One region of the Peribacillus sp. FSL R5-0717 genome, then DNA from elsewhere that is predicted to be linked to it. Evidence: riboswitches for the same ligand, from Rfam matches in the RefSeq annotation. Region 1 holds a riboswitch; each other region holds the start of a gene.
What was found. A riboswitch is a leader RNA that binds a small molecule or an ion and turns the genes downstream of it on or off. The one in region 1 is predicted to bind cobalamin.
Positions count from the first base shown of each region.

Region 2: another riboswitch for cobalamin. It lies ahead of NYE65_RS17750 (ribonucleoside-diphosphate reductase subunit alpha); the one in region 1 lies ahead of metE (5-methyltetrahydropteroyltriglutamate--homocysteine S-methyltransferase).
Region 3: another riboswitch for cobalamin. It lies ahead of NYE65_RS23655 ((2Fe-2S) ferredoxin domain-containing protein); the one in region 1 lies ahead of metE (5-methyltetrahydropteroyltriglutamate--homocysteine S-methyltransferase).

Region 1 covers NZ_JBBOOF010000001.1:3,394,191-3,404,954, forward strand. The annotation lists gene NYE65_RS16365 (glutamate synthase-related protein) at 1-384, opposite strand, end outside; gene NYE65_RS16370 (glutamate-1-semialdehyde 2,1-aminomutase) at 724-2,013, opposite strand; gene NYE65_RS16375 (hypothetical protein) at 2,142-2,471, opposite strand; gene NYE65_RS16380 (ABC transporter ATP-binding protein) at 2,623-3,630, shown strand; gene NYE65_RS16385 (ABC transporter permease) at 3,679-4,470, shown strand; gene NYE65_RS16390 (ABC transporter permease) at 4,475-5,260, shown strand; gene NYE65_RS16395 (acyl-CoA thioesterase) at 5,301-5,777, opposite strand; gene metE (5-methyltetrahydropteroyltriglutamate--homocysteine S-methyltransferase) at 5,770-8,079, opposite strand; cobalamin riboswitch at 8,229-8,420, opposite strand; gene NYE65_RS16405 (potassium channel family protein) at 8,657-9,076, shown strand; gene bcp (thioredoxin-dependent thiol peroxidase) at 9,139-9,609, shown strand; gene NYE65_RS16415 (aminopeptidase) at 9,621-10,730, shown strand.
Region 2 covers NZ_JBBOOF010000001.1:3,671,938-3,682,701, forward strand. The annotation lists gene NYE65_RS17700 (response regulator transcription factor) at 1-271, shown strand, start outside; gene NYE65_RS17705 (HAMP domain-containing sensor histidine kinase) at 261-1,691, shown strand; gene spx (transcriptional regulator Spx) at 1,746-2,141, opposite strand; gene modB (molybdate ABC transporter permease subunit) at 2,389-3,042, shown strand; gene NYE65_RS17720 (GNAT family N-acetyltransferase) at 3,004-3,483, opposite strand; gene NYE65_RS17725 (hypothetical protein) at 3,600-4,091, shown strand; gene NYE65_RS17730 (cold-shock protein) at 4,289-4,486, shown strand; gene NYE65_RS17735 (hypothetical protein) at 4,528-4,695, opposite strand; gene NYE65_RS17740 (flavodoxin domain-containing protein) at 4,814-5,233, opposite strand; gene NYE65_RS17745 (ribonucleotide-diphosphate reductase subunit beta) at 5,223-6,275, opposite strand; gene NYE65_RS17750 (ribonucleoside-diphosphate reductase subunit alpha) at 6,321-8,618, opposite strand; cobalamin riboswitch at 8,757-8,937, opposite strand; gene NYE65_RS17755 (manganese-dependent inorganic pyrophosphatase) at 9,230-10,159, shown strand; gene NYE65_RS17760 (hypothetical protein) at 10,259-10,405, opposite strand; gene NYE65_RS17765 (SulP family inorganic anion transporter) at 10,491-10,764, opposite strand, start outside.
Region 3 covers NZ_JBBOOF010000001.1:4,933,383-4,944,146, forward strand. The annotation lists gene NYE65_RS23630 (energy-coupling factor ABC transporter ATP-binding protein) at 1-467, opposite strand, end outside; gene cbiQ (cobalt ECF transporter T component CbiQ) at 486-1,262, opposite strand; gene NYE65_RS23640 (energy-coupling factor ABC transporter substrate-binding protein) at 1,249-1,560, opposite strand; gene NYE65_RS23645 (energy-coupling factor ABC transporter permease) at 1,562-2,305, opposite strand; gene NYE65_RS23650 (hypothetical protein) at 2,369-2,497, opposite strand; cobalamin riboswitch at 2,481-2,676, opposite strand; cobalamin riboswitch at 2,877-3,066, shown strand; gene NYE65_RS23655 ((2Fe-2S) ferredoxin domain-containing protein) at 3,219-3,587, shown strand; gene cobJ (precorrin-3B C(17)-methyltransferase) at 3,602-5,239, shown strand; gene NYE65_RS23665 (sirohydrochlorin chelatase) at 5,258-6,190, shown strand; gene cobK (precorrin-6A reductase) at 6,187-6,957, shown strand; gene NYE65_RS23675 (precorrin-8X methylmutase) at 6,970-7,617, shown strand; gene NYE65_RS23680 (cobalt-precorrin-5B (C(1))-methyltransferase) at 7,623-8,735, shown strand; gene cbiE (precorrin-6y C5,15-methyltransferase (decarboxylating) subunit CbiE) at 8,719-9,933, shown strand; gene cobI (precorrin-2 C(20)-methyltransferase) at 9,926-10,633, shown strand; gene cobM (precorrin-4 C(11)-methyltransferase) at 10,630-10,764, shown strand, end outside.

The DNA.
Region 1 (10,764 bases):
ATCCGTTTCGAATATCAATGAGAGACCATGTTGGAGCAGTTTCTCCTTAACTTCGACCTTTAAGTCGTTCGCTTCTGTTTTTTTGCTTAGAAATAAGTGGCCGACTATGAAGGTATCTTGATCGACGATGCCTGAATCGACATTTGCCGCTTCAAGCTTCTTTTTCCAAAGAGCCCGGGGAATATCGATATGGATGCCGGCGCCATCGCCCTCACCATTGATGAAGCCGCAGCGATGGTTCATTTTAACCAGGGCGTCGATACAGGCAAAGATGTTTTCGTTAGTAGGGATCTTCTTTTTTTCGATGCAGGAAACGATTCCGCAGGCATCATGTTCTTCCTTGTGAAATTCTTTGAATGTAGCAGGTGTCCATTGTTGGGCCATATTTGTGGCTTGAATAAGGTTACCCTTATTCTCTGCCTTTCACCTCCTGTAGCATGTGTTTAATGGGGGAAATATTAGTAAACCCGAACAATAGTCCAAGTTTTGATAGATTGAAAGAAAGTGTATAAATGTATATAAATGTATCCATATCATATCATTTAAATATTCAGAAATCAATTTTTTATACAATGAGGTGGATGCTGTGATTGATGGGATTTTTGTGAAGATTGGCTTCAAATGCTAATATTAAAGATTTATTACAGGTAAATAAGAAACCCTCAAGATAGATGCACATCCTGAGGGTGTATAAAAAATGCATAATTATGCTGATTCGATTTATTATATTAGGTTTTTGAATGCATGTTCAACCGCTTTTAGAGTATAAGCGATATCATCATCCGTGTGAGCGATTGTCAAGAACCAGGCTTCGTATTTGGACGGTGCCAAATTGATTCCCTGATTGAGCATGAGTTTGAAGAACTTGGCGAACATTTCGCCATCCGTATTTTCCGCCTGCTCATAGTTTTCAATTTTTTCTGTCGTGAAATAAATCGTCAATGCCCCTTTAAGGCGGTTGATGGTGATCGGAACATTATATTGGCCAGCCGCTTTCAGGATACCTTCTTCAAGGATTTTCCCCAGGCGGTCAAGCTCTTCGTAAAGCCCCTCTTCTTTAAGTACTTCTAAGCAAGCTATCCCGGAAAGCATGGAAGCCGGATTTCCTGCCATCGTACCAGCTTGGTAGGCTGGTCCCAGAGGTGCGACAGAATCCATGATCTCTTTCTTACCGCCATAAGCACCAATGGGAAGCCCGCCCCCGATGATTTTTCCAAGCGCGGTCAAATCGGGTTGAATTCCCAAGTAGTCCTGTGCCCCTCCATACATGAATCGGAACGCTGTGATGACCTCGTCGAAAATGACGAGTGATCCGGCTTCATGAGATAATGAAATGACTTCTTCCAGGAAGCCAGGACTTGGTTCCACGATTCCAAAGTTGCCGACGATCGGTTCTACCAACACGCCTGCAATTTCATTGCCCCATTTATCAAGTGCTTCTTTAAATGAACCGATATCATTGAAAGGTACCGTTATGACTTCTTGTGCAATGCTTTTTGGAACGCCTGCAGAGTCCGGTGTACCTAGAGTGGACGGGCCGGAGCCTGCAGCGACGAGAACAAGGTCGGAGTGTCCATGGTAACAGCCTGCAAACTTGATGATCTTATCGCGCCCTGTGTAAGCGCGGGCAACACGGATGGTGGACATGACTGATTCGGTGCCTGAATTGGTGAAGCGGACTTTATCCATGGATGGTATGGCTTCCTTCAGCATTTTGGCAAATTTGACTTCATGTTTTGTCGGAGTGCCGTATAAAACGCCGGATTCCGCTGCTTTAACGATAGCCTCCGTAATATGTGGATGCGCATGCCCTGTGATGATCGGGCCATATGCAGCTAAATAATCGATATATTTATTGCCATCAACATCCCAGAAATAAGCCCCTTTGGCATGATCCATCGCAACTGGCGAACCGCCGCCTACAGCTTTGTAAGAACGGGATGGGCTGTTAACCCCGCCAACGATATGTTCCAATGCCTCTTTATGTAAAAGCTCCGAATTTCTAAATTCCAATCTTAAAACCTCCTATAAATATAAACATATTTCCCCTTAATCATAGCACTTTTCTCTCTGGAAATCTGGGGTCGAAGGCTAGGAAATGTGATTCGTAACCTGGTGGAAACGCAGCACCCCCAGAAGAATCAGGATTCCGGGCCAACATTTTTTGGGGGGGGGGATCCCAAAACTCCTGTTATGAAAGTAAGGATGGCCAAGATGGTGTCAGGATTTTCGATGTCGAAGGATTGGCGGTTCATTTCGCCCTGGGCTCGGTAATAGATTAGCTGCCCGGTTCCTTTCTCTTCATTAATGCGAAGGTGGAAACTGATGGGTGTGCTTTCGATCGACCCGCTGGAATCCCTTTGGATGACCTGGCATATTAATTCACCGTACTCATCTTCATAAAGGAAGTCATATCGAAGATCGAAAACGACCTTTTCAATTTGGGATAGTAATAATTTTTTGATATTCATAGCATACTTGTCTCCTTTATATATGTATCTGGTACAATGGCCATTTCCTCCCTGAAAATGGTATATGGCATCCAAGCATTTTTATTGTCTAAAAAGGTTGGTTTGGATAAACTAATTCATTAGGACAAGAGATTACGGAGGATGTAACAGGATGAGTGATGCAATTCAAGTGAAACAGCTTCGGAAGGAATTTAAGTCGGCATCAAGCCGTTCAGGGCTAAAGGGTGCCTTCCGGGATTTACTTACCAGAAATTATAAGGTCGTCCCTGCCGTCAATGATATCAATTTTACTGTAAAAAAGGGTGAGATGGTAGCTTATATCGGGGAAAATGGTGCAGGGAAATCGACCACGATCAAAATGCTGACAGGTATTTTGGAACCGACAGCAGGCGAAATCACGGTCAATGGCATGAATCCACATAAAGAGAGGGAAAAGTTCACACAGACTATCGGAGTCGTATTCGGTCAGCGCTCACAGCTTTGGTGGGATATTGCGGTTCAAGAATCGTTCCGGCTGTTAAAAAAGGTCTATAAGGTAACGGATGAACAATATAACGATCATATGGAACATGTCATCAAGACGCTTGATATCGGTCCTTTGCTGGACAAACCAGTGCGTAAACTTTCGCTTGGTCAGCGAATGCGCTGCGAGCTTGCGGCAGCCTTGATCCATAATCCGCCTTTGCTGTTCCTGGATGAGCCGACGATTGGACTTGATGTGCTCGTGAAAATGAAGATTCGTGAGTTCCTGAAAGAAATCAATGAGAAATATAATACGACAATCCTTTTGACCACCCATGATTTAGGGGACATTGAAGCATTATGTGAGCGTGTAATCATGCTTGATGAAGGACAGATCATCTATGATGGGGAATTGCAGAGTTTAAAAGATAACTGGGCAGAGGAAAAACAGATCCATTTTCAATTCATCGAGCCGATCGCATTGAAGGAATTGCAATCATTAGCGCTCCCATTTACCGCTAACTGGGTTCATGATGAAAAAAATCAAACTTATATTGCCTTGTTGAAAGAAGAAAGTGATCATATTTCACAGCTTGTTTCGGCTGTCGTATCTCATTTTAAAATAAAAGACATCAAAATTCATGAAACGTCCATTGAAGAAATTGTTCGCAACATTTACGAAGAAGGCACTGTGTGACTCTCTTATCATTAAGAAACAACGTGTCTATCAAGAAGGGGGAGGGCCATGGGGAAGTATCTTGCCATGATCCGCATGCGTTTTTTGATGATGCTTGCGTATCGAACGGATTATTATACCGGCATTTTAATTTATAGCATTAATATCGGTGCTTATTATTTCTTATGGAATGCGATATATGGAGAAAAAAGCTCCATCGAAGGACTTTCAGGTATGCAGATGACAACCTATGTTGCAGTTGCATGGATGGCGCGCGCTTTTTATTTCAATAATATTGACCGCGAAATCGCCACTGAAATTAAAGACGGAAAGGTCGCCATTGAAATGATCCGGCCTTATAACTATTTAGGCATGAAAACGATGCAAGGACTTGGGGAAGGGATATTCCGTTTCTTCTTCTTCTCGATTCCGGGGATGCTGCTGGTTGCTTTCATTTTTCCTATTGAATTGCCGCGCGATCCGGCTGTGTGGGGGATCTTCGGCATTTCCTTGCTGTTCAGCTTCATCATCAATACACAAATTAACTTATTGACGGGAATCACTACCTTTTTCTTATATAATAATGCCGGATTGATCCGCGCTAAAAGGGTTATCATTGATTTATTTTCCGGTCTGCTGCTGCCAATCAGTTTCTACCCGATATGGGCGCAGGAAGTGATGAAATATTTACCCTTTCAAGGGATCAGCTATGTACCAAGCATGATTTTTACGAATGGGTACAGTTCAGGCGAAATTGGCATGGCGCTTTTACAGCAGTTAATTTGGTGCATCATTCTCATAATACCGATTCAGCTTTTATGGATAGTCGCAAAAAAACAGCTGATTATTCAAGGAGGTTGACGGGATGTTTTATGTATCGATGTTTTTTCAATATGTGAGTCAGTATATGAAAACAAGATTGCAATATAGAGCGGATTTCTTCATGGAAATCCTATCAGATCTGCTGAATCAGGTCGTGAATCTGGTATTTATATTGGTCGTTTTCGGGCATACCCAATTTTTAAGCGGCTGGAGCCGTGAAGAAATCATATTCATTTATGGGTTTTTCCTTATTCCATTCGCCCTTTTTTCTGCCTTTTTCAACATTTGGGATTTTAATGACCGCTATATCGTCAAAGGTGAAATGGACCGGATATTAACAAGACCGATACATAGCCTTTTTCAAGTCATTTTAGAAAGAATCGAGCTTGAAGCGTTATTTGGTGTTGTAACCGGTTTGATCATCATATTCTATTCGGCGATTTCATTGGATTTGCAGCTTGCGTGGTATGACCCGATTCTTTTCATCGTTTTTGCAATAGGCGGGGCACTTGCCTATGCAGCCATATTCGTTGCGATAGCAAGCATTGGGTTCTGGTCGGATGCGAAAACATCCATCATGCCAATGATGTACAATATCGGGAACTACGGGCGCTATCCTGTAGATATTTATAATAAGGTCATCCGTTTTGTCCTTACATGGGTGCTGCCATTCGCGTTTGTCGGTGTCTATCCGGCATCTTATTTCCTAAGAAAAGAAGAATGGTATGCATATGCATTTGCCACACCTGTAATTGGGGTTGCCTTTTTCGTGATATCCATTTTCATATGGAATCAGGGAGTGAAGAGATACCGCGGGGCAGGGAACTGAAAGAACCCCTTCAACAGATTCATGTTGAAGGGGTTTTTGTTTAGTTCCGTTTTTTCTTTCTTTCGATATATCTTGCTTGGGCTTGAACATATTGCTGTTTTTCCTCTTCCGTTTCCGGAATGACCTGAGGTACGTTTGTCGGCTTACCGTCTTCATCAATGGCAAGCATCGTTAAAAAAGCGCGTGCCGTAAGCTGTTTTTCACCTGTTAATAGGTTCTCTCGCTCCACTTTCACGAATACCTCCATTGATGTGCGATGAGTACAGGTGACATAAGCTTCAAGGTTGATCGCGTCCCCTGTTTTGATGGGGGCCAAAAAATCAAAAGAGTCGCTTGAAGCAGTCACAACGGGTTTTCGACAATGTCGCATAGCGGAAATGCAAGCTATTTTATCGACATAGGCCATTACTTTTCCGCCAAAGATGGTATTATGATGATTTGTATCCGGTGGAAAAACAAGGTCGGTTAAAAAAGTCCGTGACTGCTGTGTTGGATGGGCAACGTTCTTTTCAATCATTTGCCTGCTGGTTTACTAAAAGGTTTTTACGGACGACTTTTGCTGCTTCGACCATGTTTTTCAGGGAAGCGACGGTTTCCGGGATACCCCTTGTTTTCAGGCCGCAGTCGGGATTGATCCAAAACTGGTCTTTATCCAATACCTTGATGCCCCGTTCAATCATATCGACCATTTCTTCCACTGCCGGCACACGCGGGCTGTGAATATCATACACCCCCAGGCCAATGCCTTTTTCATATGTTTTTTCCTCGAATGCGGAAGCGAGCTCCCCATGACTGCGGGATGTTTCGATGGAAATTACATCGGCATCGAGGGAGGAGATGACATCCATGAAACTGTTGAAGTCGCAATAGCACATATGCGTGTGAATTTGGGTTGTATCCTCCACGCTTGATGTGGATATCAAGAATGAATTCACTGCCCAGTTCAAATACTCGTCGCGATCGCTTTTTTTCAATGGCAGACCCTCTCTAAGTGCAGGCTCATCAACCTGAATCATTTTAATTCCAGCAGATTCCAAGGCAATGACTTCTTTTTCTAAAGCGAGCGCCAGCTGATAGCAAACATTCTCCCTGGAAATATCATCACGGACGAAAGACCAGTTCAAAATCGTAACAGGACCTGTCAGCATTCCCTTCACCGTCTTCTTCGTCAGTGATTGTGCGTATACACTTTCCCTGACTGTCATCGGTTCGATGAAATGGATGTCGCCGAAGATGACTGGCGGTTTCACGCAGCGGGATCCATAGGATTGTACCCAACCCTTTTCTAAAAAGATGAATCCACCTAATTTATGACCGAAGTATTCAACCATATCAGTCCGTTCGAATTCCCCATGAACGAGAACATCTAAACCGATTTCTTCTTGGATTTCGATCCACCTGCCGATTTCTTCGTTAACGAATGTTTCATATTGCTTGGCTGTCCATTCTCCTCTATTGAATTTCCCGCGTGCTTGTTTAACTTCAGATGTCTGCGGAAAGCTTCCGATCGTAGTCGAAGGGAGAAAAGGCAATTTGAAAAATTCCTGTTGTTTTTGGTAACGGTCTTTAAATGGAAGCTGACGGCCGGCGGTCCTGTTTTTAACCTTTTCGACATTGGATTGTACAGACCCGTGTTTTCGGATATTCGAATTGGCTAACGTTTGAATCGTAAATTTATTGGCATCGACTTTTTCGGCGATTGCTTCAATGCCTTGATTATTCCCTTTGACCAAAAGTGTGATTTCCTCAAGTTTCTCATCAGCGAAAGCAAGTGCCTCTTTCACTTCTTTTGAAAGGGCGGTTTCATTACGAACGGTCACCGGGACATGAAGCAGGGAACAAGAGGGTTGTAGCCAGATTTGGTCCTCGGCTACCTGTTTCTTAAGTGTCTCGATCAATTCGATTTTTTTGGATAAATCAGATAGCCAAATGTTTTTTCCGTCAATCACACCCGCTGCAAGTACTTTGTCCTTCGGGAAACCGAATGCCTCAAGGTTACTTAAATTCCTCCCTTTATCATGTACAAAATCAAGACCGATCCCTTGGACTTGTAATTCGATGACTTCTTGGTAATGTTCCACCGCATCAAAGTATGTTTGTAGCATGATGTTCAGGTTTGGTGCTGCTTCATTCAGTTTTTCATAGAGGTAAGTAACGGTTTGCATATCATCCTTGGAAATGGATGAAACAAGGGAAGGCTCGTCCATTTGTACCCACTTCACGCCTTCTTGCTCCAACTCCCGCAGGATTTGCGTGTATAGGGGAAGCAGGCTCAGGATGATGCCAGGGATTTCTTCTTTATTGAAGCCTTTTGAAAGGGAGATGAAAGTATAAGGTCCGATCAACACGGGCTTCGTTTCAATCCCTAGCTTTTCCTTGGCTTCCCGATATGCTGTAAGTGGTTTATTTTCTGTTAAAGTAAGCTGCGCCAGTTTTAATTCAGGGACAATATAGTGATAGTTCGTATTGAACCATTTCGTCATTTCTGAAGCGATTTCATCATTGTTTCCCCGGGCCATTGAATAATAAACGGAAAGGGGGACACTTCCGCCTTCATAAGCTGAATAACGTTCAGGAACAAGACCGAACATGACGGACATATCGAGCATTTGATCATAGAAAGTGAAGTCGTTTACAGGGATGATATCAATGCCCCGTTGCTTCTGTTTTTGTAAGTTGCCTATACGGATGGCCTTTAGTTGTGCCGTAAATTCCGCTTTATCGATTTTACCTGACCAGTATGCTTCCAATGTACGTTTCCATTCACGATCTTCCCCGATTCGAGGGTAACCCAAACTGCTGCTCTTCAAAATTCCCATCCTCCTACATTCAATTGATCGAACAATAAAAAAAGCATTCCTAACCGTCAAAAAAGAAAGTTAGAAATGCTTAAAATAATAAAGTTGCATGCAAAATGCCCCTTACAATTATAAGGTCCCTAACACCTCCCTATCTCCCGTAGGTTAAAACAGTGTTGTCGAAATAGGCAGGTCTCCTGACTTAGGGAATATCATTAGCGGCTGGCCTTCCCGATCCGTTGATCAGTGGCATATCGAAAGACGCTAACATTCCCATTACAGTGGCGGGACCGTGCCGGAATTACACCGGACTTCCCTTTTAATCCTAATGAAAATTAGGAACCTATTTCCACATATGAAATTTTGTAAAACCTGCCTTGTTAACTGTTTGCAGGTCAAAGATTTATAAAATAAAAACTATTATAAAAATTTAGACAATCTTAACATATCCGACCAAAAGGGTCAACATGGAAAAAGGATTAGGGAAAGTTTCCGTTTAATGCGTTTGTCGGTGATAAGGCTGATTCCTAAAAAGAATATATTGTTTGGACAGGGAGTATGTATAGAGGAAGTGGCGTTTTGAAATGGGGCGTGGGGGATGACTTTCTACATCTTGATTGCAGGGATCATTTTTTGCATGGTGATGAGCATTCGTACGTTATTTCTTGTTGAGTCGAGAGGAAAGAAATTTTCTCTTGAAGATATGCTGTGGCTTGGCAATTTATATGCGACGATATTAGTTGGATTTGCACTGATATATTTATTATACGAGCTTCAGAATCATTCGGTGATTCTTGATATGGGCAATCGGTTGGATGGGACTTTCTATGAGCAATTGAAGACTTCTTTTTATTTTAGTGCGATGACGATGTTTTCTGTAGGGTATGGAGATATAGCCCCGATTGGCATGGGAAGGATGATAGCTACCATTCAGGCCTTCATTGGGTATACACTGCCGGCAGCGTTCGTGATTCGTACGGTGATCGATCTGGAGCAGAAAGATAGGAAGGATAAATGAAAGTTGTGTTTCTTTCGATTATTGGGTACTCTTACCATAATGAAAGAAATGGAGGGTTCAATATGACTGTTAAAATTGGCGAAAAAGCACCTGATTTCAAACTCCCTGCAAACAATGGTGAAATGGTTTCCCTATCGGATTTTAAGGGGAAAAACATTGTATTATATTTTTACCCAAAAGACATGACGCCAGGTTGCACGACGGAGGCCTGTGATTTCCGGGACCATAATGAGCAATTCGAGGAATTGAACGCGGTCATCCTTGGTATCAGCCCAGATCCAGCGGCACGTCATGAAAAATTCATCGAAAAACATGGATTGCCTTTTCTGCTGCTGGCTGACGAAAATCATGAAGCGGCTGAATCATTTGATGTTTGGCAATTGAAAAAGAACTTCGGCAAGGAGTATATGGGCATTGAACGTTCAACTTTCCTGATTGATAAGGCTGGAAATGTAGTCAAAGAATGGCGTAAAGTAAAGGTTAAAGGCCATGTCGAAGAAGCGCTTGAAACTCTTCGCGAATTCGAAAAATAAGGGATAGGCAGATGAAGGATGAGAGGATAACGAAGCTTGCAGCCAGGCTGGTTCATCATTCGATACAATTACAGCCTAAAGAGAGAATCCTCATACGGGGGCATATCAACACGAAACCATTATTAAAAGAGTTGATTGATGAAATATACAGAGTGGGTGCTTATCCATATGTGGAACTCGAGGACGATGAGATAAGCCGCCACCTGTTACTAGGGAATGTGAAGGAGCAGCTTGACACAGCTTCACAATGGGCCTTGAAGAAATATACGGATATCGATGCGGTCATCATCATCACTGGGGAAGAAAACAATGCGGAAATGACTGATGTTCCCATCGAGAGGCACCGTCTTCAAGGGGAGGCCATGAATTCCCCTACACTTTTTTATGTAAACAACCGACGTTGGGTCTTACTTAATTATCCCACCAAGGCATCAGCGCAAAAAGCCGGCATGACCTTCAATAGATACGAAGACTTTCTTTTGAACGTATGCACGATGGATTACGGGAAAATGGAGGCGGCTTTGAAGCCGTTAAAACATTTGATGCAACGTACTGACAAAGTCAGGATCGTTTCACCAAGGACAGATTTGACCTTTTCCATCAAAGGCATGCCGGCCGTCATATGTGCCGGAAAAAAGAATTTACCGGATGGGGAAGTATTTACGGCACCCATAAAAGATAGTCTCAATGGAAGGATATCCTTCAACACACCCACAACCTATGAAGGAATTACCTTTAGTGATATAGAATTAAACTTGAAAAAGGGGAAAATCATTAAAGCGACTTCCAATCGTGATCTTGAAATGAACCAAATTCTGAATATTGATGAAGGGTCCCGGTTTATAGGGGAGTTCGCTATTGGAATCAATCCATACATATTGGAACCTATGGACGATATTTTGTTCGATGAGAAAATAAGCGGGAGCCTGCACTTGGCTCTTGGGCTTGCCTATGATGAAGCGGATAATGGAAACCGGTCATCGATACATTGGGATATGGTCTTGATCCAGCGTCCGGAATTTGGGGGCGGTGACATCTATTTCGACGACGTCCTGATCAGAAGGGATGGCTTTTTTGTTTTGCCGGAATTACAAGCATTAAACCCAAATTCTTTAAAATAAAGCCTTTTTTAATAAGGATGAGGCTTTTGTCCAA
Region 2 (10,764 bases), 280 kb from region 1:
GTCATATATGGTGCATTTGAATGGGAAAGAGATAAACTTGACGCCGCGTGATTTGTCTCTTCTCGTTTTTTTCGCTAAGCACCCTAATCAAATTTTCACGAGGGAACAGCTGCTCGACCAGGTGTGGGGCATGGATTATGACGGCAGTGACCGTGCGGTGGACCTGGCGATCAAACGTATCAGGAAGGCGATAGATGCATGGCCGGTAACTGAGGGGGAAATAAAAACATTGCGTGGATTGGGGTATCAATTGAGTGTCTATGAAAACTAAAAAAAGAACCACTTTACAACGCTATTGGACAAAGAGATACGTATTGACCTTGATTTCCGGTTTGATATTATTGTCTGTTTTTTCCTTATGGTGGATGGAAAAAACGGCTTTGGAGTATAGGCTCAGCCTTCTTAAATACTTAGCTGATGAAACAGCCGATCGCGCTATTAAGGAAAATGGCCAGATTGTCGTTGGCCCGATCCTTTCGGAAATTGTTGAGGAACGGGAGAAAATCCTCCATCTTAATCAACAGCCAATCATCTATATCGTCGATCCCGATGCCACCATCATATATACGATGCCACAGTTGTATATCGATCCGGATGAAAATAAACTCCCGGACGTCATCATGAAAAATAAGGAGTTAGTCCAGAAGGTCAAGATTTCCGATAACAAAGTATATGTCGTCAAATCCCCCATTACGTTCAATGATGAGACGAGAGGTTGGGTGGTCATTGCCCAGGAAGAAGGGGCATTGAAGGAAATCAACCAAGATCATGGCTTGTTGGCGATCATGATTGGAGGACTTCTGATTCTGGGTACGGGAGTCATTTATTTTCTTTCCAGGCAGATTTCACGCCCCATCCAAGACGTAGCTAACGCCGCTGTCCAGGTTCGTGAAGGCAACTATGATATCCATTTCAAAGAGGAAGAGGAAATCAAGGAAGAAGAAATTTATGAACTGATAGAATCATTTAAGGAAATGACCAATCGATTGAAGGTCATGGAGAAGTTGCGGGCGGAATTGCTCGCGGGCGTAACCCATGATTTGAAAACGCCAGTCACTTCCATTAGCGGACTGATACAAGCGGTTAAGGATGATGTCGTCAAGGGAGAGCAAAGTAAGGAATTCCTCGATATTTCCTTAAAGGAAACTCAGCGTTTACAAGGTATGATAGAGGATTTACTCAATTATAATGCCATATCGGCAGGCGCTTTTAAAATCCAGGTGCAAAAAGAGAATATCAATATATTCATCAAGGAAATCGCCTATCGCTGGCAGGTGACCCAAGATAATGATCAAGCGTTCGCTTTGGAGATAAAAGTTCCTGATGAACCGGTCTTTGGTCAAATTGATTCATTGCGGATGCAGCAAATCGTCATTAACCTTTTGAATAATGCCAGACATGCACTTGACGGCAAAGGGAAAATAGCGATTCATCTTTATGAAAAGGATGAAGAACGAATCTGCATTGATGTTCTGGACAGCGGGAGGGGGATTCCGAAACATGAACAGCTATATGTGTTCGAACCATTTTATCGAGGCGAAAACAAAAAGCTGAAGGTACGTGGGCTAGGTTTGGGACTGCCATTCAGTAAGATGCTCGCAAAAGCGCAAAAGGGAGATCTTGTGCTTAAGGATAGCGATGAACAAGGCACCACCTTCACGATTATCATAGAGAAAGCGGATAAGATATAATAAGAGGTTGTCCGATTTAATGGACAACCTCTTATTATGCAGAATGTTAACTGATTAAGCTAATTGGCTGATTGCCCGCCATAATTGTACATGACGGACCTTCCTTGGAAGGAAGCGTCCCATTTCTTCTTCGTTATAGCCCGCATGCAAGTTCTTATGGTCGAAAATGATTGGCCGGCGAAGTAAATCCGGGTTATCTTGAATAAGCTTGCAAAGATCATTAAGTGGTATATTATTTATATCGATATTCAGGCTTTTGAATTTTTTGGAACGGGTTGAGATGATTTCATCTGTCCCGCCTTCCGTTTTACGTAAAATTTCTTTTATTTCTTCTATAGAAAGAGGTTGGGAATATAGGTTACGTTCATTAAAGGAAATTTCGTTCTTCTTAAGCCAAGCTTTTGCTTTACGACATGCTAAACTGCTTGGGGTAGTATAAATTGTTACCATTAAAATCGACTCCTTCAAAGTTTTCAAGTTTATTGGAATGAAAATATTTTTATATTTGTGATACTCTTACTTTAACGTTCCTTTGTGTCAGCAAGATGTCAAGAAAAATAAACTTAAATGTTATTTTAAAAAGAAAGGGAGAAAATGAAATGGAATCTGCCTTTAATGAAAAAGAAACGGTTTGGGTAATGAAACCGAATAAGGACCTGCATATGCCGATATTTAATAGTGGTGTGAGAGAAGTATCATGACAGGGGATTTTTGGTCACCAGTCAGGCTATCGATACAAGTAGCGGGACTATCGGGTATCCTTGTTTTCATTTTAGGAATTTTCCTGGCGCGAATGATGGCTAAAAAGCAATTCAGGGGAAGAGTCCTGCTGGAAACAGCGTTATTATTGCCGCTTGTTTTGCCGCCGTCCGTCGTTGGGTTTTTATTGATCGTGATTTTTGGCAAGAATGGACTGCCGGGACAATTCATTGAAATGGTTTTTGACCAGCCCCTGATGTTCACGTGGTGGGCTGCGGTCATTGCATCTACCGTGGTAGCTTTTCCGCTAATGTACCAATCCGCTAAAACGGGCTTTGAAGGTATAGATGAAGAAATTGAAAATGCAGCAAGGGTTGACGGGGCCGGGGAGTGGAGGTTATTCCTGTTTGTAAGCCTCCCATTGGCGGTCAAATCGATCGTCACAGGTGCCATCTTAAGTTCAGCGCGTGCGTTGGGGGAATTCGGGGCCACACTCATGTTTGCCGGTAACATTCCCGGACAGACACAAACCATACCGACCGCGATTTATATCGCCATGGACTCCGGGAATATGACATTGGCCTGGCTATGGGTTGCCGTAATCATTGTCATTTCATTCATTATGCTTTTTATCGTGACATACATAAAATGAATGCTGTTTTTCGTATATGCTTATGAATAAGCGAGGTGCCGCTTCTACGTCCTCTTTATGGGTGAATCCGTTTTTTTCGTAAAGGTTTCGTGCGGGAAGGTTCATTTTACCGGTCGAAACGGATATCTTTTCCCAGTCGACGTGTAATTGGAGAGCATGCAACAATGCGTCCGCAATACCCTGCCGAAAATAATCAGGATGGACGACCATTCGGCAAATCAGCAATTGGCCATTCTCTTTTGTATAAGATATGGCACCAGCTAAGGCATCACCCTTTAAATAGCATAAAAACGTTTCATGGCAATGTATGAATTGTTCATATGTTTCCAATAGAGGAGGTATATCGGCAAAACCGATCATTTCTGCTTCCACCTTATAGGATTCTTTCTGCAGTTTAAATAGCTGCTGGCCATAGTCTGATTCCAGGTCCCGAATTCTCATGATCAAATCCTATCACTCCTTTTCATTACATTATAATGGAAGAGGGGGATTATTGTTTCTAATCAGTCTGTGTTATAATCGACAAACAATATGAACTAATGAAATGAGGAAGAAATTTGTTAACATTTGAAGAAAAATTGAGCATTATTGAAACTTTTCCGGAATTACAGCGAAAAGACGTTTCATTGGGACGTGTGAACTTCCATTATCCAGATAGCGTCCAGGAGAAAAAGATCGTCGTTCAGCACTTGCATCCCAATGGAAATGGGTTCGTTTACGCAGGGCAAATGAGAAAAAAAGACACTGACCGTAAAGGGTTTATCAATATACGTGACTATAATGAAGCCGAATTAAAAGAATTGATCCAAAGAAGCGTGGATTACCTATCTGAACCTCCGGCTGAAATTGAAGAAGAGGAAAACGAGTTCGCTAGGTTGGAAGGGGCATGGATTGGCCCTGAAAAGCAAGAGCTTACACTTCAAAAGGAAGACCTGCTTTGGAATGTTTATTCAGGGTCGAATCTTGAGGAATGTTTCGAAAGTCCGGTTGAGGCGGAGCGCTACTTATTGGACGAAGGCTTCCGACAAAGCAAGAAGAGGAATATGTAGAATTTTAGGATAATTTGTCGGTTGATTTACGGCGATAATCTTGTTTTTTTAGGATTTTCCATGATATAATATGAGTAATTATTTTTGTTCGGAAAAGTTTGATAGAAGGATTTACTGTAATAGGATTCCTCTTGAAACATTATCCAGAACCAAAAATAGTAATAAAATGGATTTTTCCAAACACAGGAGGAACTATCATGGTACAAGGTAAAGTAAAATGGTTTAACGCAGAAAAAGGTTTCGGTTTCATCGAAGTTGAAGGCCAAGACGATGTATTCGTACATTTCTCAGCTATCCAAGGTGAAGGCTTCAAAACGCTTGAAGAAGGCCAAGAAGTTTCTTTCGAAATCGAGCAAGGCGCTCGTGGACCACAAGCTGCTAACGTTCAAAAATAATTGAACGCATATAAAAAAAAGACTCCGATTTTGGAGTCTTTTTATTTTTCCTTTTTTTCGGCGATTTCCTTTAATGCTTTGTCCAATTTTTCTTCGATCCGTTTAGTACGATTAAAATGCCCTGACAGGAAAAACACGATGAATATAACGAATGCGACAAGCACTAGCATAAAAAGGATAGGAAGGAACTGGGTTATATTCTCAGTCATTGGATATCATCTCCTTTTTTCTCCATTATACTTCATGCTTACCGTTGCTATGATTGAGGGAGCCAAGTTTTAAAAAAAACACTGAAAGGGGATATGCGAAAACGCAATCCCCTTTCAGTCAGTTCTGGAATAGCGAAGCGAACTTTTGAAGTCTGTGCAGGTCTGATTCTTGATACATCTGTTCTATCTTCAATGTCACCAATAACTGGCTCTTGGCAAATAACATATCCCGGAAATGATCGACCGCCCCACAAAAATGATTATAATTGGTTTCGCCAGTGCCGAAGACTCCCGTTTTCAGGCGAGCAATAGGCAACTGTTCCAGTTCTTTATAAAAGGCTGCTGATTTAGCGGGAAGCTCCCCATTGCCCCATGTATAGGTGCCGACGATCAAGGCATCGTAATCCGGCAATGTACGTAAATCGAATTCATTCATTCGATATAAGAAAGCCTCAGGTAAAAGGGCAGCGAGGGCTTCGGCAAGCGCTTTTGTATTGCCGCCGGCAGAATGATAGACAATGGCGATTTTACAGCTCATCGAACCCATTGCTGGCATTTACTTGACTGTATGTCCTTGACTTCTGTTCGAAGAAATCGGTTTTGGTAAGGCCGATGGATTCATCATCGAACGTTTTGATCCATGGCATCGGGTTCTCGCCATACTCTTTATACAAATTTTCAAGGCCTAGCATACGTAACCGTTTGTTGGCGATATATTCGATGTACTCATTGAATTCTTCCAAATCGAGATCGGCTTTCGTTTGGATATCTTCGAGCATATATTCAGACCATTCCTTTTCGAGTTCGACTGCTTTTTCAATCGTTGTATAGATGAACTTCGTGTTTTCTTCATTATTTAACTCAGGATATTCATACATCAAGATTTGAACGAGCATGCCAATGAAATCGAAATGGACCATTTCATCGCGATGAATATAGGATATCATCGTAGCTGAACCGGTCATTAGATTTTGGCGTCCTAGATTATAATAAAAGGCGAAAGCCAAATAGAAATAAATCCCTTCAAGGTTCGTTGAATGGATCAGTGCCTCGAATAAATGCTGAGGGCTGGGATCGTCCACGAACGTTTGATAAGCATCAACGATCGGTTGGTTACGCTTAATCACTTCAGGATGTTCTTTGATGCGGTCGAAAAGCTGTTTTTGCTTGCCTACCGGAATCAAGGAAGCAAGGATATAGGAATAAGACTCATTATGGATCGATTCCTGCTGGGCCATGTTGGCCAGGATAGCTTTTGCCGCCGGATCTTTTATGTACCGAAGGATCTCTACTAAAGTTGGCGTTTGAAGACTGTCCATTCCAGCAATCATCGTAAGGATATCGAGAAAAGCGTCCTGGATATCTTCATCCAATTCGCCCCACTGCTTTTTATCCTGAATCATGTTCACGCTCGAAGGCTTCCAAAAGTTATTGATGAGCTGTGTATAGGTATCATAGAATTTTTCATACTGTATATCGTTCCAAAGGAGGAAGCCTGAAGCTTCTCCTTTGAAAACACCGGTTGCCTTTGTTGGATGCGTCGGTTCGAGCATCCGAATTTTTTTTATATGATTGGTCATTCGTGAAAACTCCTTTAAGAATAGATTACTGGGTCATGATTGACGTTAACTTGAACAGCTTTCGCAGGCATTGTCATATTCGGAAGACGTCGAACGAACATAATACGTTGATTTCAACCCGCTTTCCCATGCCGTTAAATGGATATCCAAAAGGACCTTCGCTTTGATTGTATTGTGTACATACAGATTAAAGCTGATTGCTTGGTCAATATGGCGTTGGCGGGCTGCATTTTGCCTGATGCTTTCCAGTTGATCCAAATTGAATCGCGTCTTTTTATAATATTCATACGTATTTGGCGTCAAGCCTGGTGCGGTCACCTTGAATTTGAAGTTTTTCTTTTCTTCGTAAAATTCAATTTCATACAAAGGATCGATTCCATCCGTGGAATTACCGATTTTGGCTGTCGATGAATTGGGGGCAATCGCCATTAAATAGCCATTACGGGTTCCGTGCTCCTGCACGTCTGCTTTTAAATCCAGCCATTTTTGATCTGTATAGTCACGCAGTTCGAAATAGTCCCCTGTATGCCAATCAGAACCTTCAAAGTATGGGTAAGATCCTTTTTCCTTGGCCAGTTCGTTGGATGCCTTGATAGTTAAGTAAGCGATCTTTTCGTATAAAGCATCTGCAAAGCGAACAGCCTCATCGGATTCCCAATAAATATTCTGTGTGGCAAGTAAATGATGCCATCCAAACGTTCCTAAACCAATTGCCCGGTACCGTTTGTTCGAGATGGATGCTTGTTTGACAGGAAGATTATTCACATCAATGACATTGTCCAGCATACGGATCTGAATGGGAATCAATCTTTCCAGAACATCGCTGCCCACCGCTCGGGGCAAGTTAATGGATGAAAGGTTGCAGACAACGAAATCGCCGCTTTTACGAACCACAACAACATCTCCATCTTCTGTTTCATATTCATCCGTGATCGTCGAAGGGCTTAGGTTTTGGGCAATCTCCGTGCAAAGGTTAGAACAATAAATCATACCTTTATGTTTATTCGGATTCTTCCGATTCACTTCATCGCGGTAGAACATATACGGTACGCCTTCTTCTAATTGAGAAATCATGATGCTTTTCATGATGTCCATCGCATTGATTTTTTCAAAGCTATAGTTTGGAAGCGTGCCATTTTCTGCGGCCTCGACAGCAAGTGCATAATGATTCCTGAAGCTTCCTTCGCCTTTCTTTTCGTCATAAAGATCTTCAAGTGAAAATCCAAGGGTTTGCTTAACGGTATGCGGATCGAAAAGATACCATTCTTTTCTGTCGCGTACAGCCTCCATGAATAAATCCGGTATGCATACACCTGTAAAAATATCATGTGCTTTTAATCTGTCATCCCCGTTTTGAGTCTTCAAATCGAGGAAGCTCATGATATCTTTATGCCAGGCATCCAAGTAAATCGCGATGGCACCTTTACGTTGCCCCAATTGATCGACACTTACAGCTGTCTGGTTGAATAGTCGAATCCAGGGCGTCGTGCCGGAACTGTTTCCAGAGAAACCGCGGATATCGGAACCAAGCGAGCGAACCTTACCGACGTAAAGACCGACACCGCCGCCGAATTTAGATACTTTTGCCGCATCGTAGTTTGATAGGTAAATTCCGTCGATGGAATCTTCAATTGCGTCGATAAAGCAGGAGCTTAACTGTCCATGTGTTTTACCTGCATTGGAGAGTGTAGGAGTCGCAACGGTCATATAAAGGTTGGACATGGCCCAGTATGCTTCTTTTATCAGTTGCAGGCGGTGCTCCGTTTTTTCCATTCGCATGATTTCCATCGCGATGATCATGAAACGTTCTTGCGGCAGTTCGAAGACCTTGTCCTTTTTTGGGCGGGCCAGATAACGGTCATTCAATAAGTAGATGCCTATGTAAGAGAATAATTTATCTTTTTCCGGGTCGATCACCGATCCCAATTCCTCAATTTCCGCTTTTGTATATGAAGATAGCAGTTCTGGTTTATAAATGGGATAACGCTGACCTTCCGATAGCTGGGATAGTTCTGTGATCAGCTCATAGAACGGGCCATAACTCTTGCCTTCATAACCTCGATTGGCTTGTGCATCCCTATACATTGTATTCAACAGTTCTGCTGCAGCAACGAAAGTCCAATCCGGGGCATCGATATCCACGCCTTCAAGAGCGAGCTGAATCAGTTTTTTTGATGCCTGTTCTTCGGTTGAGTCACTTTTGCGATCAAGCCATTTTGTAAAACGCTTTTTGAACTTTTCCATATCGAGACGGCCTTCGAATTCCTTCGATAACATCTCAAGCTGGATGGATTTCGCTTCTGTGTCATTTTCACTTATGGTAGAGTTATATGTTTGAGTCATTAATAATCCTCCTTGTTAACTTCCGCTAAAATAAAAAAACCGCCCAAAGAATTGAGCGGATCAAACGATAGAATAAATGAGGCATGAAAAAATAGCCGTTATACTATCGTTTCATCATCTCAATCCCCGAAGAATAAGAAACGTGAAAAATTCAAGGCAGGTCTCCTGACTCATGATCATCCTACTTTGAGTCCTTCCCGTATAGAGAGCTATACAGTGGTTTTCTCATTTCGTCACATTTACAGTTGCGGGGACAGTTCCGGGTTTACACCGGATTCCCTTTTCAGCCATCACTGGCACCTTGGATTATAAAAATTCTATATATAGTTATTGGAATTGTTTATGTAATCAATATCTAGTATTTCTGCTTATATTATCGTAAGCCATATACGATGATAATTCAACTAATATATTTGAAAAAAACCAACCCTTATCTATTGACAAAGTGATGGAAGAGGGTGGGGGAATGAAAGATTTTATGGGGGAATGGATAAATCAAGCGCTGATTTTACGGGATTTTGTGTTAAAATAAAGTGTCTAGTAAAGGTGGCTCTCCGTTATTGCACTGAGGGGATTCGCGGAAAAATATTTATGAAAAAGGGGATAAAATCTTGGAAAAAGTATTAGTTTTTGGACATAAAAACCCGGATACAGACACAATCTGTTCAGCAATCGCTTATGCAGATCTTAAAAAACAGCTAGGTATCAACGCTGAACCAGTTCGTCTGGGTGAAGTGAATGGTGAAACTCAATATGCATTGGACCAATTCAAATTCGATGCTCCCCGTCTTGTGGAAAAAGTTGCAGGGGAAGCTGATGGCGTAATCCTGGTCGATCATAACGAACGCCAGCAAAGTGCTGAAGATATTGACCAAGTCCGTGTGTTGGAAGTTATCGACCATCACCGTATCGCTAACTTTGAAACAAGCGATCCATTATATTACCGTGCAGAACCAGTTGGCTGTACGGCAACCATCTTAAATAAAATTTATAAAGAAAACGGCATTGAAGTCCCTAAAGCAATCGCAGGTCTTATGCTGTCTGCCATCATTTCCGATTCTTTATTGTTCAAATCCCCGACTTGCACGGAGCAGGACGTTGCAGCAGCAATGGAACTGGCTGCCATTGCAGGAGTCGACGCTGAAAAATATGGCTTGGAAATGTTGAAAGCGGGAGCTGACTTAAGCGACAAAACGATTGCCCAGCTCATCACTCTTGATGCCAAGGAATTCTCCATGGGAATGGCTAAAGTGGAAATAGCACAGGTCAATGCCGTTGATCCGAACGAAGTCCTTGCTAAGCAAGCAGAATTGGAAGCAGCGATTGAAGCGGTCATCGCAGTGAAGGAATTGGACTTGTTCCTATTCGTCGTAACGGATATCCTGACTAATGATTCCGTTGCCTTGGCTCTTGGTAAAGCGGCATATGCGGTTGAAAAGGCATATGACGTTTCATTAAACAATAACATCGCCGTCTTGGAAGGCGTTGTATCGCGTAAAAAACAAATCGTGCCGGTCTTAACCGACGTATTCAGCAAATAATACAGGAAAAGGGTTGCTCGTTAAAAACTTGGGCACCCTTTTTCTGTACATTCAAAAAAAGACTCAACCATCCCATTAAGGGTGTTTGAGTCTTTTTTCTTAATTTAAAGATTCCTTTTCTTTTTCATAGGCGATGACAATCAATTCTTTATTGGCTTCCTCGCCAAGTTTGCTTTCAAAGCTTTTCAGTTCCTTCAATAAATCCGGTGACAGATTTGCTGCCGTATAATCCTGCTCGGGTGTCATGCTTTTCGCTCCTTTCAAAAGGAAATGATTCATGTTATCTATTTTGTCGGTTTGAAAAGTTTCTATTCAGCAGAATTTTACTTCTTTAAGATATTTTACTTTCTGAGGTGGCGAGTTTTTCAAGCAATGTAGAACTTTCTTCATCGAGTCCTTGGACTTGGACAGGTATTCCCAAGAGCTGATATTTAAGAATAACCGTATCGACAGCACCGACTGCTGAAGCATCCCAGATCTTGGAATGGGAGAAGTCGATGATGATTGCATCGGCTTTTTCCTTGAAGTCGAACTTTGAAACAAAGTCCTGGACAGAAGCGAAAAATATTTGTCCGCTGATACGATAAGTGATTTTCTTAGCCTGG
Region 3 (10,764 bases), 1.5 Mb from region 1:
AGTACCCCTGCGATGGCGACCCGTTTTTTTTGCCCAAGGCTCAAAAAATGGGTAGGTCTATCTTTTAGTTCGGTTACTTCCGTTTCAGCCATTGCCCAATTTACTTTCTCCTGCACTGTAATTCTATCCCATCCTAAATTCATTGGTCCAAACGATATATCCTGTTGTACATTAGCGGAAAAGAGCTGAGAGTCGGGATCTTGAAAAACGATACCGACTTGCTTTCGTAATGATAATAATGCTCTACGGTCATATTTCATTTTCTTGCCCTTAAATCTGATCTTTCCTGCAGTAGGTTGTAATAGACCATTTAAATGGAGGAATAAAGTCGATTTGCCAGCACCATTATTGCCTAATAATGCAATTTTTTTACCTTGTTGGATCGTTAACGAAAGTCCTTTTAAAGCGAAGGTTCCATCTGCGAATTGATGGGTGAGGCCTTCTATATGAAAAATATGCTCGTCCATTGTTGGGTTGCCTCCAATTTACAAATATCCATTAATAAGGATTAAGCTTCCTAGTATGACAATCGCAATCAGCCAATTGCGTGAGGAATAGGTGTAAGTATCCTCGATATAGGAAAGGTTCTCCTGATAGCCTCTTGCGTTCATGGCCATCGTCAACTGTCCAGAGCGCTGCAATACTCCTAAAAATAATGATGAAATTAGTAATCCGAGAGATCGAATGCCTTTCCTAAAGGAACCATACCCCAGCCGTGAAGCTTGTGATTGGTGAATGGCCAAAGCCGTATCTAAAAAAATAAAGATGAATCGATAGGTCAATTCTATTAAATCGACCAATAACGAAGGCACTTTAAGTTTTCGCAGCACGGATAGGATGACGGTAATGGGTGTAGTTAAGGTAAGGAAATATAAACAGCTGATGCTGCAGAATACGACAGTGATCAAATTGGCCACCGTACCAAAGCTGTCATCGCTGATGAATATTTGCCAATTCCCGATCTTCCAGGACCACCATATATTCGAAATCGAAGTGAATTTACTAGTGAAAGAAAAAAGGATGGTAATGGTTCCTGATAGTATAAAAAATCCTGGTAATAGAAGTAATTTAAGATAATAAGAAAGCGGGATTTTTGCCGCGAAAATGATTAAAGCACTCATCACCGTAAAAGTGATGAGCGAAACGGCCATATCCCTTACCGTTAACGAAAACAGCAAAAGAGAGAGTGCAAAAACCATCTTTTCCAACGGATGTACATCCTTTAGCCCATTGAAATAGGCATATTTATCAATGAGTAACATGCTTCGATTTTTCGGCCAATTCTTGTTTGGTTTGCTTATTCCTTTGTCTCATCACACCAATGAAGTATCCAATGAAACCGGCTCCGATTGCAGCTTGAAGCGCAAATAATAAGCTTTCGGTTTCTGCACCTGGCGGCTCCCAAATACTGTTGAACCATGGCTTGTATTCCGGATGGATCTTAGTGATGGCTTCCTCAGCTTCGCCGTCGGCACCGCCAAATTCCGTTCCTTGTTGGGTGATTAATGGTAAGGTTGCAAGAATGACAACCAGGAAAAGCAGCAGTAAACTTTTTTTCATTTTAACGGGCCTCCTTAGATAAAACTCGCAGCAATTTCAATTCGCCTAGATTGTATTTTTTCAAGAAATTCATTACGACGACTGTCAATAACCCCTCACTGATGGCCAAGGGAATTTGGGTCAGGGCAAAAATCCCTGCAAATTTAACGAAAGAGGCCATGAATCCTCCTACTTCGGATGGGAAAGCAAGAGCAAGTTGAACGGAAGTTACCACATAGGTGCCCAAATCACCAAAAGCAGCTGCCAAGAATACGGCAAGTGAAAAAGACCATCCCAATTTAGTTGCGCCCTTGAAGACAAAGTAAGCAATGAAGGGTCCGCAGACGGCCATGGAGAATGCATTGGCCCCTAATGTCGTCAATCCTCCGTGTGCCAGTAAAACAGCTTGAAATAACAGAACGATGGAGCCGACTACACTCATGGCCAATGGTCCGAATAGTATGGAACCTAAACCAACTCCGGTAGGGTGCGAAGAACTTCCCGTAACGGAAGGAATCTTTAGGGCCGATAATATAAATACAAATGCGCCCGATAGGCCAAGTATCATTTTTGTTTCTGGGTTTTCCCTTACTTTGGACCTAATGGACCGGTAACCCAAGATTAAAAATGGAAGCGTCACGGCCCACCAGAATATAGCCCATTCTATGGGTAAAAAGCCCTCCATGATATGCATGGCCAATGCCCGTTTCGGGACAAAAAGCAGTAAAATGACAAAATAAATAATTTTCCAATTGGTTCTTTTCATTCTTTCTCCTTTCAACACTTTTAATTATTCTGATCAATCTTGAGAAGAAAAGCGGCGCCCAAACTAAAAAGCACTTCTCTCAAAGGAAAGAAGTGCGTAATGAACAGGAATTTTGCAGCATGAACCAACCATGGGCCATTTTGCCTGATCCGCACGCCCATCCTCGTAGGCTGAAACAGTTTCACGCTTCATGGCAGGTCTCCTGGCTTTGGTTCATCATCCCATTACATCCTTCCCATCTCATTTGACAGTGGATTAAAGTTAACGTAATGGAAATTCCCTTTACAGTGGCGGGACCGCTCCGGATTTTCACCGGCTTCCCTTTTAAGCTGAATTTCGAGAAATTCAACACCATGAAACTTATGTAATTATTTAGAAAATTCTCGTATAGTGTACCATAAAGAAATAATTCCAGCTACACTATCTTTTTTTTGGGCCGAATTTTGTTGCGAGGAAAGGATTGTAACTGGTTTTACACGTTTAAACTTTTCTAAACAGTCGGAATAAACTATTGAATTTTGACAAAGTTGTTATATGATAGATTAAGTTAGTTGGAAATGTATAATAAAACCAAATATTTCATTTTAAAAGTGCCCTTGTGTGAATAAGCAAGGGATAATAGGGAAATCGGTGAAAATCCGATGCAGCCCCCGCTACTGTAAACGCTGATGAAATTGTCGATAGCCACTGGCAAGATGCCGGGAAGGGACAAAGTAAAATGAAGCGTAAGCCAGGAAACCTGCTTTTAAAATTGTATGATACTTTTCGGAGGGAAAGGTAGAAGGACTATGACGATTTTGGGAGGATTTGGCATGCTTGCCTTTGGCTTCTCATTCATATAGTTTTTTTAAAACCTTGACTCTTATGTTAAGGTTTTTTATTTTGCCTTTTCCCTGAACTCAGGAGGAAGAAGATGACTACTTGGAACTTGACGGGTACAAATACGCATCTGTTGATTTGTAATGGGAGCAGCTGCATGAAAAAGGGCGGGGAAGAAGTAACCCAAGCGATTCGTGATGAAATTGCTTCAAAAGGACTGGATCTGAAAATCCATACAACGAGGACACGCTGTAACGGAAGATGTAAGGATGCCTGCGTTGTGATTGCCTATCCCCAAGGAAACTGGTATCGAGTGGAAACGCCTGATTTCGGTCGGCAGATCGTCAGTAATCTCGATGATGGTGACTTTGTTCCACAGATGATCTATCAGTACAATGACGGGGAAATGACCCCTAATCCAGATTTTCCTGCTCATACGGGTATTTCAAAGAACAAAGCGTAAAAGGAGATGTCTTAATGAGTACAAACGGTAAATTATTCGTCGTGGGCTTTGGGCCCGGGAATTTTGAACACATTACCAAACGTGCCGTCGAAGCCCTTCAAGAAAGTGACTACATCATTGGTTATAAAACTTATGTTGAACTCATTCAGGGACTGCTAACAGATCAAACGATCATTAGTACGGGGATGACTGAAGAGGTATCACGTGCACAGGAAGCAGTGAAACAAGCGGAGCTGGGAAAGAAAGTGGCGGTGATTTCCAGTGGGGATGCCGGAGTTTACGGGATGGCAGGGTTGGTTTATGAAGTATTGATTGAAAAAGGCTGGAAAGAAGAAACTGGAGTGGGCATTGAAGTCATTCCTGGCATTTCTGCAATCAACTCATGTGCGTCTTTACTTGGGGCGCCCGTCATGCACGATTCGTGTACGATCAGCCTCAGTGATCATTTAACTCCTTGGGAACTGATCGCTAAAAGGGTTGAAGCAGCTGCAATGGCAGACTTTGTCATTGCACTTTATAATCCGCGCAGCGGCAGGCGGACCCGGCAAATTGTTGAAACACAGAAGATTCTCCTTCGCTACCGCTCGCCGGATACACCTGTAGGGTTGGTGAAAAGTGCTTATCGCGATAGGCAGGATATTGTCATAACCAATTTGCAGGATATGTTGAATCACGATATTGGAATGTTGACAACCGTCATTATCGGTAATTCATCCACCTTTTTATATGACGACAAAATCATCACACCAAGAGGCTATCAGAGAAAATATACGCTGAATTCGGAAAAGCAAACATTGAAGCCGCATCAGCGACTGCAAAAAGAAGCGGAACCGTGGGCATTAGATCAAGAAGCCTTAACAGAGTCCGCTGGAGGAGTTGGATTACTTACAAAAGCACCAGAAAAGAAGCCAGCTTCCTTTGAAATGGCAATGGAGGCCCTGTCAAGAGTCAAGGGTCAAGCCGTTAAGCAGTCCATTCAGCCGATTGTTCAGCAAAAAATGGAGTCGGTATTCGAACTTGCCGTTAGTCCAGGTGTGGCGAATAAACAATTCACTCCCAAACAAATGATGACACTTGCGGAAGTTGTCGGGGAAAAGGGAACGATGGAGTATACGCCAAATCATAAAATCGTCTTAAAGATCCCGACAATGGATCCGGAAGTCATTACAGGGAAATTGCAATCAGCAAACTTTCTTTTGTCGCCGATTGGGGATGTACTGACTTTAAAAGCCTGTGATTTCTGTGATGGTGAAAAAGCGGAATCCATTCCTTATGCGGACGAAATACACCGGGTGCTTGGCGGAATGAGCATGCCCAAGGAACTGAACATCGGTTTTAATGGGTGTGGGATGGCTTGTTATAGTGCTGTGATGGATGATATCGGGATTGTCTTCCGAAAAGGGAAGTTCGACTTATTTCTTGGAGCTAAACCGGTTGGAAGAACAGCCCATCCGGGTCAGCCGGTAGCGGAAGGCATTGAACCGGAACAGCTTGTAGAACTGATCACGGACATTGTCGGCGAGTATAAGCAAAATGCCCATCCAAATGAGCGGCTTTTTAAATACTTCAAACGTTCGAAAAAGATACAGAATTTTTCATATCAGGACATCGCTCCCAAAATAAACATAGAGCCTGCGCCTTGTGAAGACTAATCAAGAGGGGGAAAGTAAATGAAAGCAGTTTTGTTCGTAGGACACGGAAGCCGGTTGGCTTCGGGAAATGAAGAAGTCCGTCATTTTATTGAAAATATGATTCCGGCAATGGACGGGCGTTTCCTAGTGGAAACGTGCTTCTTGGAATTTGCGGCACCGAATATATCCAAAGGAATCGATAATTGTGTAAAACGAGGGGCTACTGAAGTTATCGTCATACCGATCATTTTGTTGCATGCAGGACATTCGAAATTACATATCCCAGCTGAAATAGAGGATGGGAAAACAAAGTATCCAGAAGTGAAATTCACATACGGCCAAACGATCGGGGTCCACCATGATGTATTGACGATCCTGACAGACCGTCTTGAGGAAGCGGGATTCGATACGACCTCTGAACATTCTGAGACAGCGATATTGCTAATTGGCCGAGGCGGCAGTGATGCTGATGCCAATAGTGATATATATAAAATTTCACGATTATTATGGGAAAAATTAAGCGTTAAATGGGTCGAAACAGCCTTCATGGGTGTAACGGACCCTCACGTGGATGAAGGTATTGAACGATGCATCCGATTAGGGGCAAAAAAAATTGTGATGCTGCCATATTTCCTCTTCACTGGGGTGTTGATGGAAAGAATGGAGGATATGCTGAAAGGCTATCAAGAGCAATATCATGATCGAGAATTCATATTGGCAAAGTATTTTGGATATCACCCAACCTTACAGAACATTCTGCAAGAACGAGTAATTGAAGCCAGTGAAGGCAAATCAAGCGGGGCGCGTGATTTGGAAAACTATCGTAAACATGTCGAGGAACATGGACATGCTCACCATCATCACCATCACGACCACGATCATGATCACCATCACGACCATGATCATCACCACGATCACGACCATGATCATCACCACGATCATGATGGGCAAGCGGTGGGGACATCAAAATGATTTTGTTCTTGGCGGGTACAAGTGATGCAAGGGAATTAGCGATTGAGATGCAGCAGGTGGGGTACAAGGTTTTGGCAACTGTTGTAACCGAATCGGCTGCTAAGAGTTTGCAGGATGCAGGGATATCCACCCGGATTGGCCGATTATCTGCAGAAGATATGACATCTTTAATCTCTGCAAAAGGTTTTCAGGCTGTAGTCGATGCAAGTCACCCATTTGCCGAAGAAGCATCCAAAAACGCCCTTAACGGAGCAAAGGCAGCAAATGTTCCTTATATTCGTTATGAGCGTGAAAGTCAACGGTTTCAGAATGATAAATTGATAGTTGTCCGTGATTATGAGGAAGCTGCCAAGCTTGCCGCAGAAAAACGGGGAGTCATCATGCTCACGACCGGAAGTAAAACCCTAGCCGTGTTTGCAAAAGAATTGGTGGGGCTCGAGAATACCAGAGTCATAGCGAGAATGCTGCCACGCATGGACAATATGGAAAAATGTGCACAGCTGGGCATTGAACAAAAAAATATCGTTGCGATTCAAGGTCCATTTTCCAAAGAATTAAATAAAGCTCTATATGAACAATATGGGGTCACATTGATGATAACGAAAGAAAGCGGCAAGGTCGGTGCGGTTGATGAGAAATTGGAAGCCGCGTTGGAATGTGGAATAGAGACGATCATGATATCACGACCTGATGTTGACTATCAAAATGTTCATTTCAGTTTTGATCATGTCATTGCCGAGTTGAATAAACAGCTAATTGAAAAATAGGAGGAATGCAAGATGGATTTTAAAACAGATTTTAAACCACTAACGGTAGACCCTGACAAAATATATGATTATAGCTTTTCAATCATTGCTGAAGAAATGGGCAATCATGATTTTTCTGAAGATGAATGGAAGATCGTCCGCAGGGTCATTCATGCTTCAGCGGATTTTGAATTGGGAAGAAGTGTCATCATCCACCCAAATGCCATTCAAGCTGGTGTGGAAGCCATTCGCAAAGGAAGGCATGTCATTGCTGATGTGCAAATGATCGAGAGCGGCACAGGCAAAAAAAGATTTCAAAAACACGGCGGGGACGTTCATTGCTATATTTCAGATCCGGATGTGATGGTCGAAGCAAAACGTTTGAATACGACAAGGGCAATCATTTCGATGCAAAAAGCTGTAAAGGAAAATGAAGGGGGCATTTATGCCATTGGCAATGCACCTACCGCTTTACTTGAGCTCATTCGCCTCATTAAAGAAGGGATTGCAAAACCGGACTTAATCATTGGAATGCCTGTTGGGTTTGTTTCTGCAGCAGAATCGAAAGAGGAACTCGCTAAGATCACTGAAGTTCCATTCATTACGAATATTGGCCGAAAAGGTGGAAGTACTGTCACTGTTGCCGCATTGAACGCGATTTCCCTTTTAGCTGATAGTTAAAAAACATGGAAAAGAAGGTGAAAAAAGACCCCTCACAAATGCGTCATGGATATACGACGGGAGCATGTTCGACCGCCGTGACCAAAGCGGCATTGACTGCATTGATCACGGGGGATGCACTAGAGGAGGCAACGATTTCCTTGCCAATTGGCCGAGATGCCACTTTCACTATTGAGAAATATGAAATATCGGAAAATGCGGTTAGTGCAGAAACGGTTAAAGATGCCGGAGATGATCCCGATGCCACACATCTGGCCCATATTATCTCTACTGTCAGCTGGTCCGATGCACCTGGGATTATCTTGGATGGAGGGACCGGAGTTGGTCGTGTGACCAAACCCGGGCTTCCCGTTCCTGTAGGGGAAGCGGCTATTAATCCTGTACCGCGCAAAATGATTTTAACCACTGTGCAGCAAACATTGGAAGAATTTAAGATCAATAGAGGAGTGAAAGTCGTCATCTCTGTACCTGCAGGTGAAGAAATAGCGAAAAAGACATTAAATGGCCGCTTGGGGATTGTGGGAGGCATTTCCATTTTGGGAACAAGGGGCACTGTCGTCCCTTTTTCCAGTTCCGCCTATATGGCAAGTATCGTCCAGGCTATCAGTGTCGCCAAAGCGAGTGGGTGTGAGCATCTAGTCTTAACGACTGGCGGGCGCAGTGAAAAGTATGCAATGGGTCTTCTTCCAGACTTACCTGAGGAAGCCTTTATTGAAATGGGTGATTTTGTGGGCTTCTCACTTAAGCAATGTAAGAGGCAGGGAATTAAAAAGGTATCACTGGTCGGCATGATGGGTAAATTCTCCAAAGTGGCCCAAGGTGTGATGATGGTGCATTCAAAAAGTGCCCCGGTCGACTTTGGTTTTCTATCGGAAATAGCCCAAAGCGTCGGAGCTGAAGATGATCTTGTTCTTGAAATCAAGAATGCAAACACAGCGTCACAAGTCGGGGATATGATGTCAGCCATTAATAACTTTGACTTTTTTAATAAACTATGTGAATCCTGCTGTCACTCTGCCATTAACCAGGTGAAGGGCGGCATTGAAATGGAAACGGCGATTTATTCGTTGAAAGGACAATTACTGGGAAGGGCTGTTGGAATTGAGTCAATCGATTAAATTAATTGGGATAGGGGATAACGGTCAGGAAAGCTTACTGCCTCAATATGCCCAATGGATAGAAGAAAGTGAAGTGCTGGTCGGAGGTGAACGGATCTTATCCTTCTTTCCGAACTATTCTGGCAAGAAGATTGTCATAAAGGGCGGCTTGAAAAAGGTCGTGGAGCAACTGCAGGATGAAACTCGTCCAACGGTTGTCTTAGCTTCCGGTGACCCACTGTTTTATGGAATGGGAGGCTATCTTTCCAGCAAAATCAACATGGAGGTTTACCCATATTTCAGTTCGATTCAGCTTGCTTTCGCAAAAATGGGGGAAAGCTGGCAAGATGCCTTTCTCGTCAGCATTCATGGCCGCAGTATGAAAGGGCTGGCCCAAAGAATTGATGGGAAAGCGAAAGTGGCCTTACTTACAGACAGTGAAAATAGTCCTAATCAACTGGCTAAATATCTCCTTTCATTCAGAATGACTGAATACCGGGCATTTGTGGCTGAAAACCTTCAAGGAGAAGCCGAAGAATCTGGCTGGTATGAACTAGATGAAATGACGGAGCGGGAATTCTCTCCCTTGAATGTCGTCATTTTGAAAAGAAAATCAGAAGGTCCAAGCTGGTCCTTGGGGATAGAGGATGAAGAATTTTCGCAGCGTAAGCCGGACAAAGGCCTCATAACCAAAAAGGAAATTCGAGTATTGAGTCTGCATGCGTTGAAGCTAAGGGAAAACAGCATAGTTTGGGATGTTGGGACGTGTACGGGCTCAATGGCAATTGAAGCGGCCAAGCTTGCATCCGAAGGCCAAATCTTCGCAATTGAAAAAAATGAGCCTGATTTAGAAAACTGTTATCAAAACCAACGTAAATTCCGTACCGATATAACGGCGATTCATGGAAAAGCCCCGCAGGGATTGGAAACTTTTCCGGATCCTGATGCAATCTTCATTGGCGGTACCGGCGGCGAAATGGCAGAGCTGATCAATACTTGCTGCAAACGGCTTAAAGTTGGCGGCAGGATCGTTCTGAATGCTGCGACGATCGAGAATCTTTACCGGGCTAATGAGGCATTTGCTGAAGCTGGTTTTCACACTTCCATCATGCATGCGCAAATCTCCAGAAGTAAGCCAATATTGGGAATGAACAGATTTGTACCTCTTAATCCGGTTTATATCATTACTGCACAACGAAAGGAAGACATGAATGAGTAATCTTGGTACATTATATGGCCTTGGCGTGGGCCCGGGCGATCCAGAGCTAATTACAGTAAAGGCATTTCGCGTGATTCAGGAATCTCCGGTCATTGCGTATCCAAAAAAAAGAAAAGGGAGTAAAAGCTACGCCCATCGCATTGTTGAAGTTTACATTCGTCCTGAAGAGAAGGAGATGCTGGGCCTTGTTTTTCCGATGACGAAAGATCAAGCCATCTTGGATCGGGAATGGAATGGAACGGTTGAAAAGGTTTGGCAAAAATTAAATGAAGGAAAAGATGTAGCTTTCGTTACGGAAGGCGATCCGCTTTTATATAGTACGTTCATACATATGATGAAATTGATGCAGGAGTTGCATCCTGAAGTCGAAATCAAGACGGTCCCGGGCATTTCTTCCTTTAATGGATCAGCGTCAAGGCTGGGCATCGCTTTGGCTGATGGTGATGATCATGTTGCGATAGTTCCTGCAAGGGATGATTATGAAGCGATGAAGAAGGCGATCGAAGATCATGATGCCGTGGTGTTCATCAAAGTGGCAAAGGTCATCGATTTAATGATTTCCGTTTTAAAAGATTTGGACTTACTTGAAAAGGCCTCGGTCGTAACCAAAGTCACTTCCGATGAAGAAGTGATTTGGAAAGTGAGTGAATTGGAAGGACTTGAACTAGAATACTTAACATTGATGGTGGTGAGAAAATGAAGATATATATTGTAGGGGCCGGCCCGGGTGATCCGGATTTGATTACTGTAAAAGGATTGAACATTCTCCAAACGGCCGATGTGATTTTATATACGGATTCATTAGTGAATGAAGAATTGATTGCTAAGGCA